DNA from 2 places in the Exiguobacterium sp. s145 genome. Region 1 is predicted to be linked to the other one. Evidence: a T-box and tRNA genes for the amino acid it is inferred to sense, from the RefSeq annotation. Region 1 holds a T-box; the other holds one or more tRNA genes.

The links. A T-box is a leader RNA that pairs with one kind of tRNA and senses whether it is charged. The one in region 1 lies ahead of alaS (alanine--tRNA ligase), so its partner is inferred to be a tRNA-Ala.
Region 2: it has a tRNA-Ala gene. The T-box ahead of alaS (alanine--tRNA ligase) is inferred to sense a tRNA for this amino acid. The anticodon was not compared.

What each region holds. Positions count from the first base shown of each region.
Region 1 covers NZ_JACSMV010000001.1:172,814-183,208, forward strand. The annotation lists gene KNQ07_RS00820 (cysteine desulfurase family protein) at 1-657, shown strand, start outside; gene mnmA (tRNA 2-thiouridine(34) synthase MnmA) at 670-1,794, shown strand; gene KNQ07_RS00830 (tetratricopeptide repeat protein) at 1,808-2,464, shown strand; gene KNQ07_RS00835 (VOC family protein) at 2,521-3,069, opposite strand; gene recD2 (SF1B family DNA helicase RecD2) at 3,186-5,411, shown strand; T-box leader at 5,454-5,671, shown strand; gene alaS (alanine--tRNA ligase) at 5,733-8,375, shown strand; gene KNQ07_RS00850 (IreB family regulatory phosphoprotein) at 8,410-8,679, shown strand; gene ruvX (Holliday junction resolvase RuvX) at 8,676-9,098, shown strand; gene KNQ07_RS00860 (DUF1292 domain-containing protein) at 9,111-9,398, shown strand; gene KNQ07_RS00865 (DUF1292 domain-containing protein) at 9,385-9,678, shown strand; gene mltG (endolytic transglycosylase MltG) at 9,760-10,395, shown strand, end outside.
Region 2 covers NZ_JACSMV010000004.1:114,415-124,809, reverse strand. The annotation lists gene KNQ07_RS06430 (ABC-F family ATP-binding cassette domain-containing protein) at 1-1,143, opposite strand, end outside; gene KNQ07_RS06425 (redox-sensing transcriptional repressor Rex) at 1,300-1,959, shown strand; gene KNQ07_RS06420 (twin-arginine translocase TatA/TatE family subunit) at 1,959-2,162, shown strand; gene tatC (twin-arginine translocase subunit TatC) at 2,170-2,949, shown strand; tRNA gene KNQ07_RS06410 (tRNA-Ala) at 3,058-3,130, shown strand; gene KNQ07_RS06405 (hypothetical protein) at 3,302-3,460, shown strand; gene KNQ07_RS06400 (hypothetical protein) at 3,554-4,003, shown strand; gene KNQ07_RS06395 (hypothetical protein) at 4,018-4,494, shown strand; gene KNQ07_RS06390 (hypothetical protein) at 4,515-4,976, shown strand; gene KNQ07_RS06385 (hypothetical protein) at 4,994-5,470, shown strand; gene KNQ07_RS06380 (hypothetical protein) at 5,493-5,978, shown strand; gene KNQ07_RS06375 (FecCD family ABC transporter permease) at 6,227-7,234, opposite strand; gene KNQ07_RS06370 (FecCD family ABC transporter permease) at 7,231-8,277, opposite strand; gene KNQ07_RS06365 (iron-hydroxamate ABC transporter substrate-binding protein) at 8,302-9,213, opposite strand; gene KNQ07_RS06360 (ABC transporter ATP-binding protein) at 9,217-10,008, opposite strand; gene KNQ07_RS06355 (NAD(P)/FAD-dependent oxidoreductase) at 10,192-10,395, shown strand, end outside.

The DNA of each region.
Region 1 (10,395 bases):
GCATGTGGTCGTTTCCTCCGGGAACAACAGATTATTTTCCATACCGATGCCGTCCAAGTCTTTGCGAAGTCGCCGATTGACGTGGAAGCGATGCAAATCGATTTGCTGTCGGCATCAAGTCATAAAATCAACGGACCAAAAGGCGTCGGCTTATTATATATCCGTTCTGCCGTCAAACTGGCTCCTCAATCGTATGGCGGGGAACAGGAACGAAAGCGTCGTGCCGGAACGGAAAATGTTGCCGGTATCGTCGGTTTTGCGGAAGCAGTCCGGCTGACGGCAACGGAACGCGAAAAACAGTTTGAACAGTATCAACTGTTGCGGCGTACATTGCTCGAACGGCTTCGTTCCTCAACGATTGAGTTTGAAGTCAACGGGACAGACGGATTGCCGCAAGTTCTCAACCTGTACTTCCCGGACGTCGAGATCGAACCGTTTTTGATTATGCTCGACATGCGGGGGATTGCCGTTTCGAGCGGAAGTGCCTGTACGGCAGGATCGGTCGAACCGTCACATGTCCTGTCAGCAATGTATGGTGAAAATCCGCGGACGAAACAATCGGTCCGGATCAGCTTTGGCCGGGGAAACGACGTGTCACAAGTCGAACTGCTCGCGCAAGGCCTGATAGATGTCGTAAAATCGTTTCAGAACAATTAAGAGGTGAAAATAATGAATACACGCGCTAAAGCACCGGAGGAAACAACGGTCGTCGTCGGTATGTCCGGCGGTGTCGATTCGTCCGTTACGGCTTATTTATTAAAAGAACAAGGATACAACGTCATCGGGATTTTTATGAAAAACTGGGACGATACAGATGAAAACGGATTTTGTACAGCAACGGAAGATTATGAAGATGTCATCGCCGTCGCCAATCAAATCGGTATTCCCTATTATGCGGTCAATTTCGAGAAAGAGTACTGGGACAAAGTCTTTACGTATTTCTTGGATGAATATAAACTCGGCCGAACACCGAATCCGGACGTCATGTGTAATAAAGAAATCAAGTTCAAGGCATTTCTTGACCATGCGATGCGCTTAGGCGCCGATTTCGTCGCGACAGGTCATTATGCCCGTGCCGTCTATGAAGACGGGGAGCATAAATTATTGCGCGGCGTCGATACAAACAAGGATCAAACGTATTTCCTGAACCAACTGTCGCAGGATCAGATTGCGAAAGCGATGTTCCCGATCGGACACATGGAAAAATCAGAAGTCCGGAAAATCGCCGAGGAAGCGAACCTTGCGACGGCCAAGAAAAAAGATTCAACCGGTATTTGTTTCATCGGGGAACGGAACTTCAAACAGTTCCTCAGTCAGTATCTGCCGGCACAACCGGGTGAAATGCGGACACTCGACGGTAAAACAATGGGGCGTCATGACGGTCTGATGTATTACACGATGGGACAACGTCACGGTCTTGGAATTGGTGGAGACGGTGAGCCGTGGTTCGTCGTCGGGAAAAACCTGCAAGACAACATCTTGTTCGTTGAGCAAGGATTCCACAATGAATTGCTTTATTCAGAAGGATTATATGCCTCTGACATCAGCTGGACGGCAACGATGCCGGCCGGAACAGAATTCCGCTGTACGGCGAAGTTCCGTTACCGTCAGACGGATACACCGGTCACGGTCCGTGTCCTCGACGGCGGACGTCTAGACGTTGCATTCGACGAACGGCAACGGGCGATTACTCCCGGACAAGCCGTCGTCTTTTATGACGGAGATGTCTGTCTCGGCGGAGCAACGATTGACGATGCCTACAAAGCAGGTCAAGCATTAACGTATCTTGCATAAGGGAGAGATTGGGATGAATTACAACGAAGTCGGATTCCGACATTTAGAATCGGGTAATTATGAATTAGCGGCTCAAGCTTTTAATGATGCCATTGAAGAACAGCCGAACGACCCGACCGGTTACGTCAACTTGGGGACATTACTCCAATCGATGGACGATGCCGACCGGGCACTCCGGTTTTACGATAAAGCCTTGACGATTGATCCGACGTTCGCCAGTGCCCATTATGCCAAAGGCGCCTTATACTTCTCGGCGGATTTATTGGTAGAGGCGGAAGAGTCATTACGTCTTGCTTTGCTGCACGGACTCGATGATGCCGATCTCCATTTCATGCTCGGTCTGACGTATCAAAAGCTCGGGGATCCGGTTCGGGGGATTCCGCGTTTGAAACAGGCGACGGAACTGAACGGGGTGGATGTCGAAATCGCCTTCCAGTATGGTCTTGCTCTTGCTCAGAACGAGCAGATCGAAGAAGCGGCTGAAATTTTCGAACAAGTTCTGTTGCTCGAAGAAACACATACGGATGCCCGTTACAACTATGCCATCGCACTGGCCTTTTTAGGTCAGCAGGAAGCATGTTATACAGAGCTCGAAACCGTTCTTGCCTATCAACCAAACCATACGCTGGCGCAGGATGCCAAAGCGAAAATGGATGCCTTACTAAAATAACCAGGAAAAGACTCTGCTGTCGACGGCTTGTGGCAATCGATACAGCAGAGTCTTTCTTAGTGCCCGATTTCGCGGACGATGCGAAGCGGCGGACCGGAAAATTCCTCATAGGCTTCATCCATATTTTTCGTATAAAGCTCAATAACATTGTTTTCCGTATCTTTAAAATAAGCCGAGTATTCCTTGTCATTAGACGTCTCTTGTTCATCCCATTCCCGAATCTTGACGTCAATCGATGCACCCCGAAGCAAATCAAGTGCTTCGTTAAATTCGTCTTTCTCAATATAAAAGGCACAGTGGACATGAACGCCGCCTTCATCATACAGACTGTCCCACTCTGTCACGGGAAGGTTTTTGACGGTCCGTTCTTCCATCATAAAGTCCCGTTTGAGCCAAAGCCCGAGACGGGTGTTTCCTCCGATGTACAACCATGTCGCCCAAATCCCATCCTGTTTTTCCTGTTCATGACTCGGCTCTGCATCTTCCGGTGCCCATTGTTCAACGATTGGAATACCGAGCGTTCCGTTCCAAAAGGCGACGGCCCGGTCCATGTCCTGCACTTCTAAAACTAATTCACATAATCCTGCGATCGGTAAACGTCCCATGTTTGTTCCTCCATTCAGATAATATATCAAGGAATGTTTCCCTCATTTAAAATCCCTTAAACGAGTGCTATGATAATAACTGAGTAACGGAGTCCAGAAAGAGAGCAGGTGGAGTGATGGAGCACCCCCATCAAGTAGTCGGTCGTATCAAACGTGTGCTTTTTTCCTCCGAAGAAGAAGCCCATTCCATCGTCCTGATGGCGATCAAGGAAAAAAACTTTGAACTAAAAGAAACGGAGCTTGTCGTTACGGGAACCGGTGTCGGAATCGAACTCGGCGGAACGTATCAAGCGTTCGGACGGTTGATTGATCATCCGCGATTTGGCAAACAACTAAAAGCAGAGTTGATCCGGCGTTCGGTCCCGATGACGAAACACGCTGCCGTCCGTTTTTTGACGAACGGATCGTTTACCGGCATTGGTCCGAAAACAGCGAAAAATATCGTTGATGCGCTCGGTGAAGATGCCATTGACATCATCTTAAAGGACAGTAAAGCACTCGATCGTGTCCCCGGGTTAAAACAGAAGCAGGCGGATGTCATCTTCAGCCGGCTCGCGACCTTATACGGTGTCGATCAACTGATGCTTTTTTTAGCACCGTTTGATGTCACCCCAAAACTCGCAGCAAAGATTTATGCAGCGTACGAAGGGGATGCGATGGCGAGAATTCGTGAAAATCCTTATTCCTTGATGTATGAGGTCAGCGGAATCGGTTTTAAGACGGCCGACCAAATTGCCTCGCATCTCGGACTTGTCGGATTGCATCCGGAACGGGTCGCGGCATCCATCATGCATATACTGGAGCAGGAAGCGGGAGAAGGGCATGCATTCGCGACGGTCGAATCCCTGTTACAGCGGGCACCGCGTCTACTCGGTGAGGATCCGGGTGAACGCCTGGAACAAGCCATCGAGCTGTTGCTGACGGAAGATAAGGTCAAACTCGAAGAAGGTTGTTTGTATCTGCCGACGATTTTCTATGCGGAAGTCCGGGCGGCAAAAGAGTTGGCCCGTGTCATGGCGAACGGATCCGAGCAGGAAGTCGATGTGGCGACAATTTTGTCAGCCATCGGTCAACTCGAAGAACGGTTTGGTATGGAATACGCCGTTCAGCAACGGGAGGCGATTGAGCTTGCGGTCAAGGCACCGCTGATGGTCCTGACGGGCGGACCCGGTACGGGGAAGACGACGGTCATCAAAGGGATTTTGCATGCGCTTCAGGAAATCCATGATTGGCCGCTTGAAAAAAGTCAGGTCAAGTCAGGCGAAGTCTATCCGTATGTGCTCGTCGCACCAACCGGACGGGCGGCCAAACGGCTGTCGGAAGCAACGGACGTTCCGGCGATGACCATTCACCGCTTATTAAAATATGACGGGACGAACTTCCAGCTGGACGAAGACCAACCGATTGCCGGTAAAGTACTGATCATCGATGAATCGTCCATGATCGACATCTATCTGTTATCGAGTTTGTTACGGGCCGTGCCAAACGGCATGAAGATTTTATTCGTCGGCGACCGGGACCAGCTGCCGTCGGTCGGTCCGGGACAAGTCCTTGCCGACTTGATGGATACGGACGGTATTCCGGTCGTCCGGCTCAACGTCGTCCATCGGCAGGCCGAAGATTCCTCGATTCTCCGGTTGGCCCACGATTTAAAAAACCGGGTCACGTCAGCTGATTTGCTGGCCCCTTTATCCGACCGTCGTTTTTATTCGCTTGCTCCGCAGGAATCGTTGCGCGGTATCGCGGCTTTTGCAGAAAAAGCACTGGCGAAAGGATATTCGAAGTTTGACGTTCAAATTTTAGCGCCGACGTACCGCGGACAGGTGGGCATCGACGAATTGAATATCGTTCTGCAAAAAGTCTACAATCCGGAAGCGCCGAAAAAACGGGAAGTCAAACAGGGGACACGGATTTACCGGAGCGGAGACAAGATTCTTCAGCTCGTCAACAATGCGGAAGAGAATGTCTACAACGGTGACATCGGTGAAATCGTCAATATCTTCTTTGCGAAGGAGAACGTGGATAAAGTCGATAAAATCATTGCCCGGTTCGATCAGACGGAAGTTGAATATAACCGGAGTGACTGGGATCAATTTACGCATGCTTACGCGATTACGATTCATAAAGCGCAAGGATCGGAGTTTCCGATTGTGTTGATGCCGGTCTTTTTCACCGGTGCCTTCAAGCATTCCCGGAATCTCATCTATACAGCCGTCACTCGGGCCAAAGCCAGTCTGCTGTTGTTCGGAGATCCCCGTGCCTTCCATAAAGCATCACAAGAGGAAGAGCCGCGCCGGCGGACACGGCTCATTGAACGGCTCGGCGGTATGACAAAGACTTGACTGAATGCATCAGATAGGTAATAATCACGGTAGATGAATGGACGCAAAACGTTGATGGAAGACAAGTAAATCGTAGTTTTCATGACCAGAGAGAGATGGAATTGCTGGAACCATCTTCATGACGATTCGATTGAAGCTCCTTCCGGAGTCGAGTGCAAACACTTGCGGTTAATCTCCGTTAACGGATTTTTCGAGGTAAAGGGAGCAGTTGTCTTTACGAACGAGGGTGGTACCACGAGAGCGATGCTTTCGTCCCTTTTCAGGGATGAATGTATCGTTTTTTTTGCGTTCAGGACAAATTAATCAATGGGGGTATTTTCGATGAAACCATTAAAACCGTTGACGGGTGCACAAATCCGTCAAATGTATCTCGACTTTTTCCAGTCTAAAGGGCACGCAATCGAACCAAGTGCATCACTCGTTCCAATTGAGGATCCGACGTTACTTTGGATCAACTCAGGTGTTGCTACGTTAAAAAAATATTTTGACGGACGGGTCATTCCGCAAAATCCACGGATTGTCAACGCACAGAAATCGATCCGGACGAACGATATCGAAAACGTCGGGAAAACAGCACGTCACCATACTTTTTTTGAAATGCTCGGAAACTTTTCGGTCGGCGATTACTTCCGCGAAGATGCGATCAAATGGGGCTGGGAACTCTTGACGAGTGATGAATGGTACGGTCTTGATCCGGATCGTCTTTCTGTAACGATTCACCCGGAAGACGATGCTGCCCGGCAAATCTGGCTCGAACTGGGTGTTCCGGCCGAGCGCATCATCCCGCTTAAAGATAACTTCTGGGAAATCGGTGAAGGTCCTTCCGGTCCGAACACGGAGATTTTCTTCGACCGTGGACCGGCTTTCGGAGATGATCCGAACGACTCTGAACTCTATCCGGGCGGCGAGAACGAACGATACCTTGAAATCTGGAATATCGTGTTCAGTCAATATAATCATGACGGACATGGCAACTATACAGAATTACCGCGTAAAAACATCGATACCGGAATGGGTCTTGAGCGGATGGCGAGCGTCATGCAGGACGTACCGACGAACTTTGACACGGACTTGTTCATGCCGATCATCCACAAAACGGAAGAAATCAGCGGTAAACGTTATCGCGAAGACACAAAACTGGATGTCGCGTTCAAAGTCATCGCGGACCATATCCGTACGGTTGCTTTTGCCATCGGAGACGGAGCGTTGCCTTCGAACGAAGGACGCGGTTATGTCTTACGCCGACTGCTCCGTCGTGCTGTCCGTTATGCAAAAATGCTCGGAATCGAACGTCCGTTCATGTACGAACTCGTTGATACAGTCGGCAGCGTCATGGTCGATTTTTATCCGCAAGTTCCGGAAAAAGCAGATTTCATCAAACGTGTCATCAAAAACGAGGAAGAGCGATTCCACGAGACACTGCATGATGGTCTTGCCATCCTGAACACAGTGGCACAAGCAGCCAAAAATAACGGCGAACATGTCATCAGCGGAGAAGATGCTTTCCGTTTGTATGATACGTACGGTTTCCCGCTCGAACTGACGGTTGAATACGCGGAAGATCATCAGATGTCCGTCGATGAAGAAGGGTTTAAACTGGCGATGGATGAGCAACGGAAACGTGCCCGTGCTGCCCGTGAAGACGGCGGTTCGATGCAACAACAATCAGAAGTATTGGCAACTTTGACTGTTCCAAGTCAATTCGTTGGTTATACGGACCTTGAGACGGATGCAAAAATCATTGCTTTGTTGCATGATGGAGAACGAGTGACAGAAGTCGCTGCCGGCGAAGAAGCACAATTGTTGCTTGATGTTACACCGTTTTATGCAGAGAGTGGCGGAGAAGTGGCAGACTCAGGAACGATTACGGGTCCGGATTTCGTCCTCGATGTCAAAGATGTTCAAAAAGCACCAAACGGTCAAAATCTGCATACCGTTGTGGTCCGGACAGGGATTGCTTTAGCTGATGCATCCGTTCATGCCGCGGTCGAAGCATCATCGCGTCAAGCCATCACGAAAAACCATACGGCAACCCACTTGTTGCATAAAGCGTTGAAAGACACACTCGGAACACACGTCAACCAAGCTGGTTCACTTGTTTCAGCGGATCGTCTGCGCTTTGACTTCTCGCACTTTGGAGCAGTGACGACTGAAGAATTAGCAACAATCGAACAGGATGTCAACCAAGCAATTTGGGCATCACTTGCAGTCGAAATTGAAGAAATGAACATTGCTGATGCAAAAGCAAAAGGGGCAATGGCACTATTCGGTGAAAAATACGGCGAGACGGTTCGTGTCGTTTCGGCTGGAACCTATTCGATCGAACTCTGTGGCGGAATCCACGTCCGCAATACAGCAGAAATCGGTCTGTTCAAGATTGTTTCCGAATCAGGCATCGGAGCCGGCACACGACGGATCGAAGCTGTTACAGGAGCAGGCGCTTACCATGTCATGAACGGTCACCTGCAGACACTCGAGCAGGCAGCACGTGTCCTGAAAACGAAAACGACGGAAGTACCGGGACGAATCGAAGCACTTCAAGTTCAGCTTCGCGAAACGGAACGGGCACACGAATCATTGCAGGCAAAACTTGCAAACATCGAAGCGGCGTCACTTAAAGATGATGTCGAGCAGATCAACGGCGTCCAGGTGCTTGCGAAGCAAGTCGACGTCTCGGATATGGATGCCCTTCGCGGCATGATGGACGAACTGAAGTCAAGTCTCGGTTCGGCAATCATCGTCCTCGGTAGTGCGCAGGGAGACAAAGTCAACCTCGTTGCGAGTGTCTCAAAAGACTTAATCGATCAAGGGTACCATGCCGGTAAATTGATCAAGGAAGTAGCCACACGTTGCGGCGGCGGTGGTGGCGGTCGTCCGGACATGGCACAGGCCGGCGGAAAAGATCCTGCAAAATTAAACGAAGCTCTTGCGTTTACTTCACATTACGTGCAATCACTGGCATAATAGAGAAGTAGTGTAAATGAAAGAGGTGATTAACGTGAGTCAGATGGATCAAACGATGAAATTTAATTTTCCAGAAGACGATAGCCAGGCGGCGACACGCGAAGTATTGCTGACGGTCTATCATGCTTTAGAAGAAAAAGGCTATCATCCGATCAACCAAATCGTCGGATATCTACTTTCCGGTGATCCTGCTTACATTCCTCGTCATAACGATGCACGTAATATGATCCGAAAGATTGAGCGTGATGAACTACTGGAAGAACTCGTGAAATCTTATCTATCGGAGAGTGGAGACAAAAAATGAAGCGTGCCATCGGACTTGATGTCGGTTCGAAGACGATCGGTGTTGCGGTGAGTGATTTGATGGGCTGGACAGCACAAGGCGTCGAAACCATCAAATGGACAGAACCTGAATACCCGGTCGCCTTCAAACGACTCGAGGCAATTATTAAGGAATACGGTGTCGAAATCATCGTCATCGGACATCCGAAAAACATGAATGGGTCAATTGGTCCCAGAGCTGAGGCGAGTGAAGCGTTCGCGCGTGAAATCGAAACCCAGATGGGCCTTTCGACTGTTCTTGTCGACGAGAGACTGACGACGATGCAGGCAGAACGTATGCTGATCGATGCCGATGTCAGTCGGAAAAAACGGAAACAAGTCATCGATAAGATGGCAGCAGTCATGATCCTGCAATCTTATTTGGATCGGGCAAATCGATAAGGAGGAAATGAGATGTCTGAAGAAAAACGGCAGTATCTCTTTCCTGATGAAGACGGTGGCGAACATCTTTTCGAAGAATGGTACCGTTATGTCAGTGAGCGAACCGGCAAGACCTATTTATTTCTCGAAATGATCGGTCATCCGGAAGAGGGCGCAGATGATTTAATCATTTGCGAAATCGACGAGTTTGGCGAAGGCGAAGATGATTTTGAATTGAGCCTGATTGATGAAAACGATGAGCAGACTTGGGATGAACTTGAGGCTGCATTAAAGGAGCGGATGAATGATGCAACAGAATGAACCTACACATTACGTAATTCCCGATGGGGAAGGCAACGAATTTAAATTTGCCGAGCGTTTACGGTATGAAAGCCCACGCTCAAGCAAAACTTACATTTTCCTTGAGCCGGTCGGCGCGGATTATGATGAAGCAGAAGAAGTCGACATCTTCGTTTATGAGTTAGAAGAGTACGGTGAAGGTGATGATGATTTCAACCTCGTTCCAATCGCAGAAGACGATGCAGAAACTTGGGATGAAATTGAAGAAGTCTTTAATACATTAGAAGACGAGCTTGACTAAACCGACTCGTGTATAAGGTGGTGTCGTCAGAGCAATGGCTCTTTCGATATCACCTTGTTTTAAGAGAAGAAGGAGGAACCGATGGAGAATGAATGGAAGAAAAATGCTGAAATTGAACAGAAACGTCGCCGGACATCGCGCCGGATAACGTTAATCATCCTTTCAGTATTGTTCACGATTTTCTTAGTAGCAGGAGCAGCCATCTACATCTTTTTAAAGAGTTCACTCGAACCGGTCAACGAAGAGGCGACGAAGTCTGTCAAGGTTGAGATTCCTTTAGGCGCCGGTACAAGTACGATTTCAAGCATTCTTAAAGAAAAAGATTTAATCGCGAACGAAACGATTTTCCGCTATTATGTCCGCTATAAGAATGAATCGTCATTCCAAGCCGGGACATACACGTTGACTCAAGCGATGACACCGGACGAAATCATCAATGAATTGAAGACCGGAACAGTCATGAAAGCAGCAGATGTCAAAATCACGCTCCCTGAAGGAATCACAATGGATCGTCAAATTGCCATCATCGCGAAAGCAACCGGTTTTAAAGCTGACTCCATCCGTAAATCCCTGACAGATGAGGCATATATTAAAACATTGATTGAAAAGTATCCGATGCTGACGGACGAAGTAACGAAGCAGGGCGTCCTCTATTCTCTCGAAGGCTATCTCTTCCCGGCGACATACGAATTCGACAAAGGAAAAAGCATCAATCAA
Region 2 (10,395 bases), on a different contig from region 1:
CGGTTTCAGACGGCCGACGAGCACTTTCAGCAGTGTCGACTTGCCGATTCCGTTTGGTCCGACAAGCGCAAGGGACTCCGCACGTTGCAGGCGGAAGGTAATGTTTTTCGAGACGGCTTCTTCGTAGCCGACCGCGAGTTGGTTGACCTGCAGCACATCATTGCCGCTCTGCTTTTCGATTGGGAACGACAGGACCGTACTGCGTTCGTCACCGTCCGGCCGGTCGATCCGGTCGACCTTTTCGAGGCGCTTGCGGACGCTTTGCGCCCGTTTCGTTGTCGTTGCCCGGGCGATGTTGCGCTGGATGAAATCCTGCATCTTCGCGATATCTTCCTGCTGCTGTTCGAACTGTTTCATTTCCTGTTCGTAGAGTGCCGCTTTTTGTTCGAGATACTTTGTATAATTACCGGTAAACTTCCGGGAGACGTTCCGGGACAATTCATAGACGACGTTGACGACTTGGTCGAGGAAATACCGGTCATGGGAAACGATCAGGACAGCGCCGCGGTAACCGGACAAGTAACTTTCAAGCCAGGACAGTGTATCGATGTCCAGGTGATTGGTCGGCTCATCGAGAATCAGCAGTTCCGGTGCCTGCAGCAACATTTTCGCGAGGGCGAGCCGGGTCCGCTGTCCACCAGAAAGCGTCTGAATCCGTCGGGAATAATCGTCCGGATAAAAGCGCATCCCGTGTAAGACGGAGCGGATGTTGGCTTCGAACTGATAGCCGCCGGCTTCCGAGAAGTCGTGTTGCGCTTGATCGTATGTTTTCAGGAGACGGTCATAGGCAGTCGGATCATTTAAAATGTGCTCCATGCCCATTTCAATTTCCATCCGGCGAAGCGCCCGTTCCTGATCCTGCAGATGCTCAAAAACAGTCAGCATCTCGTTCCAAATCGATTCGTTTGATTCAAGTCCGCTGTCCTGCGCAAGATAACCGATCCGGACTTCCTTGCTTTTCATGATCTCGCCCGAGTCATGTGACAGCTCCCCAGCGATGATTTTTAAAAGTGTCGATTTTCCGGCACCATTTCGTCCGACGAGGGCAATCCGGTCCCGTTCCTGTACTTCGAGTTTAATATTGTCTAAAATCGGCTCGACGCCGAATGATTTTGAGAGTTGGTTTACTTGTAAGAGAATCATATCCATCCATCCTTCCACCCTTTAGTCTATCACGAAAAATCCTGCCGAATATAATATTTGTTACTCTATGTGAAGTGGTTTACAATCAAGGGGAGTAGAATTCTTTGCATTGATTTGGGTGCCACGTCAGAACGTGGCCGAAGGGGGAACTGCAGTATGAATGGGCCAGACACAAAAATACCACAAGCAACGGCGAAACGGCTGCCGTTATATTATCGTTTTATCCAGAGTCTTTATAACTCCGGCAAGTTGCGCGTCTCGTCAGCAGAGCTCAGCGAAGCGGTCAAAGTCGACTCCGCGACGATCCGTCGTGACTTTTCCTACTTTGGGGCGTTAGGGAAAAAAGGGTACGGTTATAATGTTCAACATTTGTTAACATTTTTCCGAAAGACACTCAACCAAGACGAGGTCACGAATGTCGCCTTAATCGGGGTCGGACATCTCGGAACAGCGTTTGCAAATTATAACTTTTTAAAGAATAATAGTACTCGTATCGTCATCGCGTTTGACGCCGATGAGGACAAGGTCGGAACGACGACGCAGGACGTTCCGATTTATCATGTGTCAGATATGAAAGAACAAATCAAAGCGAACAATGTCGACGTCGCCATCTTGACGGTACCGTCTCAGTTCGCCCAGTCAGTGGCAGATGAGTTAGTAGAGTATGGTGTGACCGGCATTTTGAACTTTACACCGGCCCGGTTGAATGTACCGGCCCACGTTCGGGTGCATCACATCGATTTGTCAATCGAGCTGCAGTCGCTCGTGTATTTTATGAAGCATTATTCGCAATCAGCTGAAGGAGTGAAATCATAATGGAAAACTTAATCCCGTTAACACTTGGTATTGGACCGGGGAGCATCGCTTTGATTGGTGTCGTCGCCTTAATCATCTTCGGACCGAAGAAATTACCGGAACTCGGCCGCGCTGCCGGACAGACGTTAAAAGAGTTCAAGAGCGCAACGAACGGCATCATGGAAGATGATAAGGACAAAAAGGACGAAATGAAAGAGAAGTGAGTGAATCATGGCGATCGATCAAGAACAGAGTGTGACATCGCACTTAGATGAACTGCGTAAGCGGATCATCTGGTCGCTCATCATTGTAGTGGTCATGTTTATCGCAGCCTTTCCGCTCGTCCGGCCGCTCGTCCGTTTCTTACAGGCCGACTTAAAGGAACTCGGAATTGGGCTGAATGCGTTTAACGTTGTTGATCCACTGATGTTATATCTGAATCTTGCGTTCATCATCGCAATCGTCTTGGCGTCCCCGTTTTGGATGTATCAGCTTTGGGCATTCATCCGTCCCGGTCTGCACGACCAAGAACAAAAAGCGACGTTGACGTATATTCCCGTGACGTTTTTCTTATTCCTTGCGGGTATTTCGTTTTCTTATTTTTGGCTGTTGCCGTTTTTACTCGAAGTATCGACGGAACTCGGGCAAGAGCTTGGGATTGAACAGGTCATCGGCGTCGAGAACTACTTCAGTTTCCTGATACGGTTGACGATTCCGTTCGGTGTGTTGTTCCAGTTGCCGGTCGTGACGATGTTTTTGACACGCCTCGGACTCGTGACGCCGTTCTTCATGCGGAAGAATCGGAAGTATGCATATTTTGCGCTGTTCGTGATTGCGGCGTTGATCTCACCGCCCGATATCACATCGCATTTGATGATTTCTGTTCCGTTGTTCGTGTTATATGAAATCAGCATCATCATCTCAGCACGGACGTACAAAAAAGTGCTGATTCTCGAGCAGGAGGCGGAACTGGAGCGACAGGCGGATCTTATGCGTGAGTTGAACAAATAATAGAAGATTCTCCTTTACCCGCAAGGTGAAGGAGATTTTTTTTGTAAGCGGTCTAATTTTATATTGAAAAAGTGAACAGCAATGGTTATACTCATTATAGAAACACACGGGGGCTTAGCTCAGCTGGGAGAGCGTTTGGCTGGCAGCCAAAAGGTCGTCGGTTCGAGCCCGATAGTCTCCATAATGAAGTAATTCTTCTTTAAAGAAGTATCAAAGCCTTGATTTTTAAGGTCTTTGATACTTTTTTTAGTTGAATAAAATATGTGCATGCGTTTAGAACAATCGAATGGTTTATCGAGTCCTCTAAAGGGGAAATTTCTGAATAGGTTATTTTTCTTGAGGGGGAACTCTTATGAATCCATTTACTACACTCATTGCCTTCATCGTCGGCTGTCTGGTTCTGTATCTCGGAATTCGGGATAAGAATGGTTGGTTGATCGGCGTCGCCATGATTCCGCTCGCCATTGTGGCATACAGTGTCATTTATTTAATCATCCAAGTCTCGGCCTAGAAACTTCTTTTTAGAAGTTTCTTTTTTTTTGAAACATAATTGGTAAAATGTAAGTATATTACATTAAGAAATGATGGGGAGGAACGTGTTGGAATGAATGCTGTGACAGGACAACAGATGGAATTAAAAGAACTCTATCAACAGATGCATCAACGGACGACCGCTAAATTATGGGCTGTCTTGGCACTCTTTTTATTCGCCAGCCAGCTACTCGAACAACCAATCCTTGCTTTGATTATTCCGATTCTCTATTTCATATACGATGTCGTGAGGCAACGCCGCCGTTTTCAAATCGTTGCCCGTCACACCTCAAAAGAAGCAGCAGACCGTCTGTTCCGTCTTCATGTCGGCGTCGGATTGTTTCAGTACGGAGCGCTCGCAGCCTTGATTATTCTGACGGCCAATCGGTCAGGTACGACCTTTTTGCTTGGACTATGTCTTTTCGTCATCCCGTTTTACTGGCTTTGCCGGCGTTTCTTGACGTACCGTTCCAAACAGATTGATCCGACTTATATCAGTGAAACAGAAATCCAGCAGGGATGAAGGAGGAAAGTCAGATGCAAACGGCAAAGGACGAACGGTTACATGAACTGACACTTGCCTATATCGACAAGAGTCAGCTTCAAAAAAACGGCTGGCTGATGGCTGCCGTGGCGGCGACGCTCGGCATTTTTTCGGAAACGATGGATTCCGCCCTTTATTTGGGTCTGTTGCCGCTTGTTTATCTGATTTTTGATCTTCCGTTTCAGCTGGAAAAACGCAGGATTTTAGAACGGTATCTCTCAAAAGACCAGGTTATGACACAATCGATGCTGTGGCTCGGCATTCAGATTGTGTTATATGGCTCATTGCTCATGGTGATACTCGAAACGAGTGATCTGTCCTTATGGAAAATGACGTTTTGGGTCATCCTGATTCTCGCTCCGATTTATTTTGTGACCGATTGGTTGTTTAAAAAAATGGCCCGGTCAGGCGATCCCGACTTCGTCAGTGATCAGGAAGTGCATAAGCACGTGAAGTACTTGGAAGAATGACAGCTAAAGGAGAGAACATCATGCGTACGGCACGGAACGAACGGTTACATGAATTGACGCTGGCTTACATGGAGAAAGACCTGTTAGGAACGAAGTGGTTATGGACAGTTCTACTTTTGATGGGGATCGGGATTTTAATGACATTGTTTGATTCGGTTCTACTGGCGCTGTTGTTTCCGGTTGCTTTCCTTGGATCCAATCTGCGTTATCAAGTCAAAAAACGCCAGATTCTTGAATCGTATATCGGGGAAGAACGGGCAACGAGCTACTGGCGGTTTTGGCTTATCCAAAACGTTGTGTTAACTGTTACGTTTGCCATCCTTTTGATACTGACGGGGAATCAAGCGTTTTGGCAGACGTGGGGATTAATTCTTCTGATTTTAATCCCGATTTACTTAGTGTCGGAACGATGGTTTAAAACCCGTATGCGACGCGATGATTCGGATTTTGTCAGTGATCAGGAAGTATACAAAAATATATGAAACGGGAGACAAACAGGATGAATACATTGCTTGAAAAAAATACACGATTAAATCTGCTGGGACCGCCGCTCAAAAAACTTCAACATCTGACACCGGTTCCGGTTTTGATCCTCGCAGTGATTGGCTGGTTCATTCCGGGTTTTTGGGAAACGGGACTGTTTACGTCGTTTACGATTACCATCCTTTGTTTAGGCGGTATCGTCCGGGAAATCATGCGTCTGCGGATTTTAAAAGAACGTCTGCCGGCTGAGTTGTATCAACAGACCGTTTTGAAAGTCGGTCGCGCCTCGATGCTCGGGTATCTTGTCCCTATCATTTTATTCTATGCAGGAATGATCTTTCCCCAGTATTCAGGTGTTGCGTTCGCCCTGATTCTGTTCTGGGTGTTTGCGATTACAGTATATGTCTCGCGGTTAAACACGCTAGCCAAACAACTCGATCCGGCCTTTGTGACGATGCGGGAAGTCGAACGGTACCGTAAACCGGGAAGCTAATGTGGTGAGAGGAGATTAGGAAATGAATAATATTCAACGGCAACGAACACAAGACTATCTGCGCTTCACGAAACGTGCCCGGCGTGTCCAAACGGTATTTTTTCTACTCGTCTTGGTGATCTTTTTGTTTCTGGCAGATGATTTAAATTTTTCCGAAGCCTCCATGCATTACTTTTTACTGCTTCCGGTCCTCGGCTACCAATGGACCGTCCGCTTGTTGAAGTACCGTTACTTCACGAAACGATTTGACCGGATGGAAGTCTGGGATCATCTCGCCTTGCCGTACATCGTCATTACGATTAGCGAGTTGCTGCTTGTCGTGGCGTCCCAGTTCTTGATTCCGTATGTGTCGCGACCAACGCTGATCGGACCGATTCTTGTCTTTTTACTGTCCGTCTTGTCACTTGATCGTCTCGTCGATTCGCGGATCAAACGACTGGATCCAACGCATCTGTCAGAACGCGAGCTGATTGAAGCAGAAAGGGAAGCGCGACGCGTAAAATATTAAATAATGATGAACCGATACGTAAAAAACAACAGCGGCGAGAGGAAGTTTAACTTCCTCTCGCCGCTGTTGTTTTTTTAGAAATGATTTGATTTACGAGACTCCTGCAGGAAGAAGCGCAAGGCAACTTGCGCTGTCAGAGACAAACAAGACCAGTTTTCCTGTCCAAATGGACAGGAAAACTGGCTTGTGTCTCGCCTGAGGAAAGCGAGTGAAACAAGAAATCATTTCTTGTTGGTTGATCAGTTTTCTTACTTTTTCAGAAGCAGATAAATAAAGTACGGTGCACCAATCAGTGCGACGACGATACCGGCCGGAACACCTTCCGGATCAGCGATGTTTCGTCCGATCGTATCGGCCAAGACGAGCAACCAGCCGCCGATCAACAGCGCAATCGGCAAGAACCATTGATGACGTGGACCGACGAGGGCACGGGCGATATGCGGTGCCATCAAGCCGATGAAGGAAATCCCGCCGGTGACGGAGACAGCGGATGCCGCGAGTGCGACTGCTGTCAGCAACAGTTGAATCCGTTCCTTCTCAATCGCGACCCCGACACCAATCGCGACCGGTTCGTTTAAAGCGAGCAGATTGAGTTTATTGGCTTTATACAGCGTAAACGGAATCAAGACGATCAGCCAGGGCAGCAAGGCGTAGACGAATGTCCAGTCCGTCCCCCAGATGTTACCGGCGAGCCATTTGGCGATGAAGTCGACTTTCTCACGTTTCGTCGATGAGATCAAGATGACCATGATACCGGATAAAGCCATCGAGAAGCCGACGCCGGTCAAAATCAGGCGGATCGGTTGCAAGCCGCGATTCCGGTCGTAAGAAAGCGCGTAAATGGCTACGGCCGTCACTAAAGCACCTAAGAAGGCAGCAACCGGTAATCCGTAGATAAATGAGCCGACATCAACCGGGAAATAGAGGAAGAAAATCGCCACCGCGACACCGGCTCCTGTATTAATCCCGATAATGCCGGGATCGGCCAGTTCATTCCGAGTGATACCTTGCAAAATCGAACCGGACAAGGCGAGCGCCATTCCCGCAAGTAATGTAATGATAATTCGTGGCAGACGGAGCGAGAACAGAACAAAATCTTCTTTGAACGTCCCTTGACCGAATAACGTTGGCAACAGACGGTCATATGAGACGGATGCCGGACCAAGACCGATACTTATAACGATCGTGCCGAGCAATAACACACTTAAAATGAAAAAGATCAAGCGTTGACGGCGACGTAAACGAGTTTCCATCATGAGAATGCGTGACCTCCTTTACGGACAATCAATAAGAAGAACGGTAAACCGAGCATCGAGACGATTGCGACGACCGGTGTCTCGTACGGTGCAAACAGCGTCCGACCGATCGTATCGGCAAGCAGCATGAACGTTGCTCCGAATACAGCCGTCATCGGCAGGATGTAACGGTAATCGGTCCCGACGATCGCACGGACGATATGCGGAATCATCAGCCCGATGAACGCCATGTTGCCGACTAAGGCGACGGCAGCACCGGCAAGCAGGATGACGACGACGTACAAGACAGCTTTGATCCGGGTGATGTTCTGACCAAGACCAAGTGCGACTTCTTCCGACAGACTGAGAATCGTCAACTGACGTGAGAAAATCATCGCAATCACCGTCCCGATGACGATGACCGGCGTGATCGCTTGCAGTTGTCCCCACGTCGTGCCGACGAGTCCGCCTGACGTCCACTGAGAGACGTCCTGGGCAATTTTAAAGTAGATCCCGATTCCTTCCGCAATCGCGTACAAGAAGGCGGAAATCGCCGATCCGGCGAGGACGATCCGGAGCGGGGAGAAGCCGCCTTGACGGGAAGCACCGATTCCGAAAACGAGTGCCGCACCGAGGGCAGCACCGATGAAGCAGGCGAGCATGATGCCGTAATAGTTGATGCCGGGAATGAAGACGATTGCTAAGGCAAGCGCCGCATTGGCACCGGCTGTTAGACCGAGCAGACCGGGATCCGCCAGAGGATTACGTGTCATCGCCTGCATGATGGCACCCGAGACGCCGAGTGCCGCACCGACGAGAATCGCGGCGAGTTCCCGGGGGAGACGAATTTCTTGAATGATTTTGGCTTTATCGTTGAGCGGACCAAACGTCAAGGCGTTCCAGACTTCACGGATTGACGTATCAGCAGCACCAAACGTCATCGAAATCCAAAACATGACGACGAAGAGGACCAGTCCGAATGAAATTTTTAATCCAAAGGGTAGTCGAGCGGATGACACAGGTATCGCCTCCAGTTTGTATGAATCCAAAAAAGGAGGGAGCATTGAGGCTCCCTCCTTTAGTATACGTTACGCGCCAAGGAAACTTTTCTTGAAGAACTCCAGTTGACGTTCCAATGTGAGTGGATCGTTGAAGTAAAATTCTTTTGAATCCACTTCGTAGACTTGCTTGTTCTTAACGGCAGGGATATTTTTGTATGTGTCCGTTTCTGTGAACGAGTTATCCGCTTCTGCTGTCTTGCTGAAGATCAGGTAATCGCCTGCATATTCAGGTAAGACTTCCGGTGATAACGCGTAGTAGCCATCTTTTAACGCCATCTCTGTGACTTTTTTCGGCATTTTCAATTTCATCTCTTGGTAGAGGATTTCTGTGCCGCGGCCCCAGTTGTCGCCGAAGACGTAGAGTTGTTTGTCGAAGCTTTCGATGACAGAAACTGTCGCATCTTCACCGATTTTAGCTTTGATTTCTGTTCCAGCGTCTGCTGCACGTGTTTTGAAGTCTTTGACCCAGTCGCGTGCTTCTTGTTCTTTGTTGAGCAATTTACCGATTTCGATGTGTTGCGTCAAGTAGTCGACTTTGCCGTATGTGTACGTGACAGTTGGTGCGATTTCTTTGAACTTATCGATGTTTTTTGTCGTATCGTATCCGATGATGAGATCCGGCTCGAGTTCGATGACTTTTTCGACGTTTTCTTCTGAGATTTCTTGGACGTCTTTCAGGTCAAATTTCGGATTTGATTTTGACCACGAGTCGACACCGACGAGCGGTACGTCGAGTGCCATGACGTTGCCGGCGAAACCAGCCAGGACGACGACACGTTTTGGATCAGCCGGGACTTCGACGTCACCTTTTTCGGATTTATAGGTAATCGTTTCTTTTTTTGTATCAGCAGACGAGGTCTCTTCTTTTTTCTCCGTGTTGCCACAAGCGGCAATCACAAGCGTTAACAATAAAAGAACCGGTAATAAAAGCTTTTTCATGATTCAGTCTCCCTTAATTAAGTTGTAGGTGACACACATCGGTTTATTCGTGCGCGGATCACGACCGATTTCGGCATCGATATGGAATACATCTTTGAGGACGTCTTTTGAGATGACTTCCTCACACGTTCCGGCTTTGACGACTTCGCCGTGTTTCATGGCGATGATGTAATCGGCGAAACGTGCCGCTTGATTTAAATCGTGTAACACCATCACGATCGTCCGACCTTCTGTCCGGTTGAGTTGTTCGAGTAACTCCAGAACTTCGAGTTGGTGGGCGAGATCGAGGTAGGTCGTCGGTTCATCGAGGAAGATGATGTCCGTTTCCTGCGCAAGGGCCATCGCAATCCAGACCCGTTGCCGTTGACCACCGGATAAAGCGTCGACCGGACGATGTTTGAATGCTATCGTGTCGGTTGCTTCGAGTGCCCAGTCGATGATTTCGTAATCATGTTTCGTCAGACGTCCGAATCCTTTCTGATAGGGAAAGCGACCGTATGAGACAAGCTCTGCGACCGTCAGACCACTTGCGCTTTCCGGTGTCTGGGGCAGGATAGCCATTTTTCGGGCAAGCAGTTTTGTACTTTCCTTGGCAATATCGAGACCATCAAGTAACGCGCGTCCCGATTGATGGGGAATGATCCGGGTCATCGCCTTCAGTAAAGTCGATTTGCCGCATCCGTTCGCACCGATGATCGTCGTGATTTTTCGATCAGGAATCTGAACCGTCAATTCCTTGACGATGGTACGATCTCCGTAACCAATACTGATTTCTTCTGTTGCTAGACGTACCATAGACAGAGGCTCCTTCTCGTTTAAAGCTGTTATCATTGATAATGATTATCACTATCGTCCACCTAACCATAACAGTTTCATAAAAACGCTGTCAACATTTTTTCTTGTCTTCAAGAGATGTTCACGTTATCATTGGGAATGAGAATGATAATCAGTCGTGTTGGAGAGCGAGGAGTGAGTAAGATGGAGCAGCAGGAATTGTTCGATGTAACGGTAATTGGTGGAGGCCCGGCCGGGTTATACTCTACTTTCTATAGTGGACTACGCGGAATGAAGACGAAATTGATCGAATATCAGGCAGAACTGGGTGGAAAGATTCACGTCTATCCGGAAAAGATGATTTGGGACGTCGGGGGTCAGCCACCTATTACCGGTGCAAAGCTTATG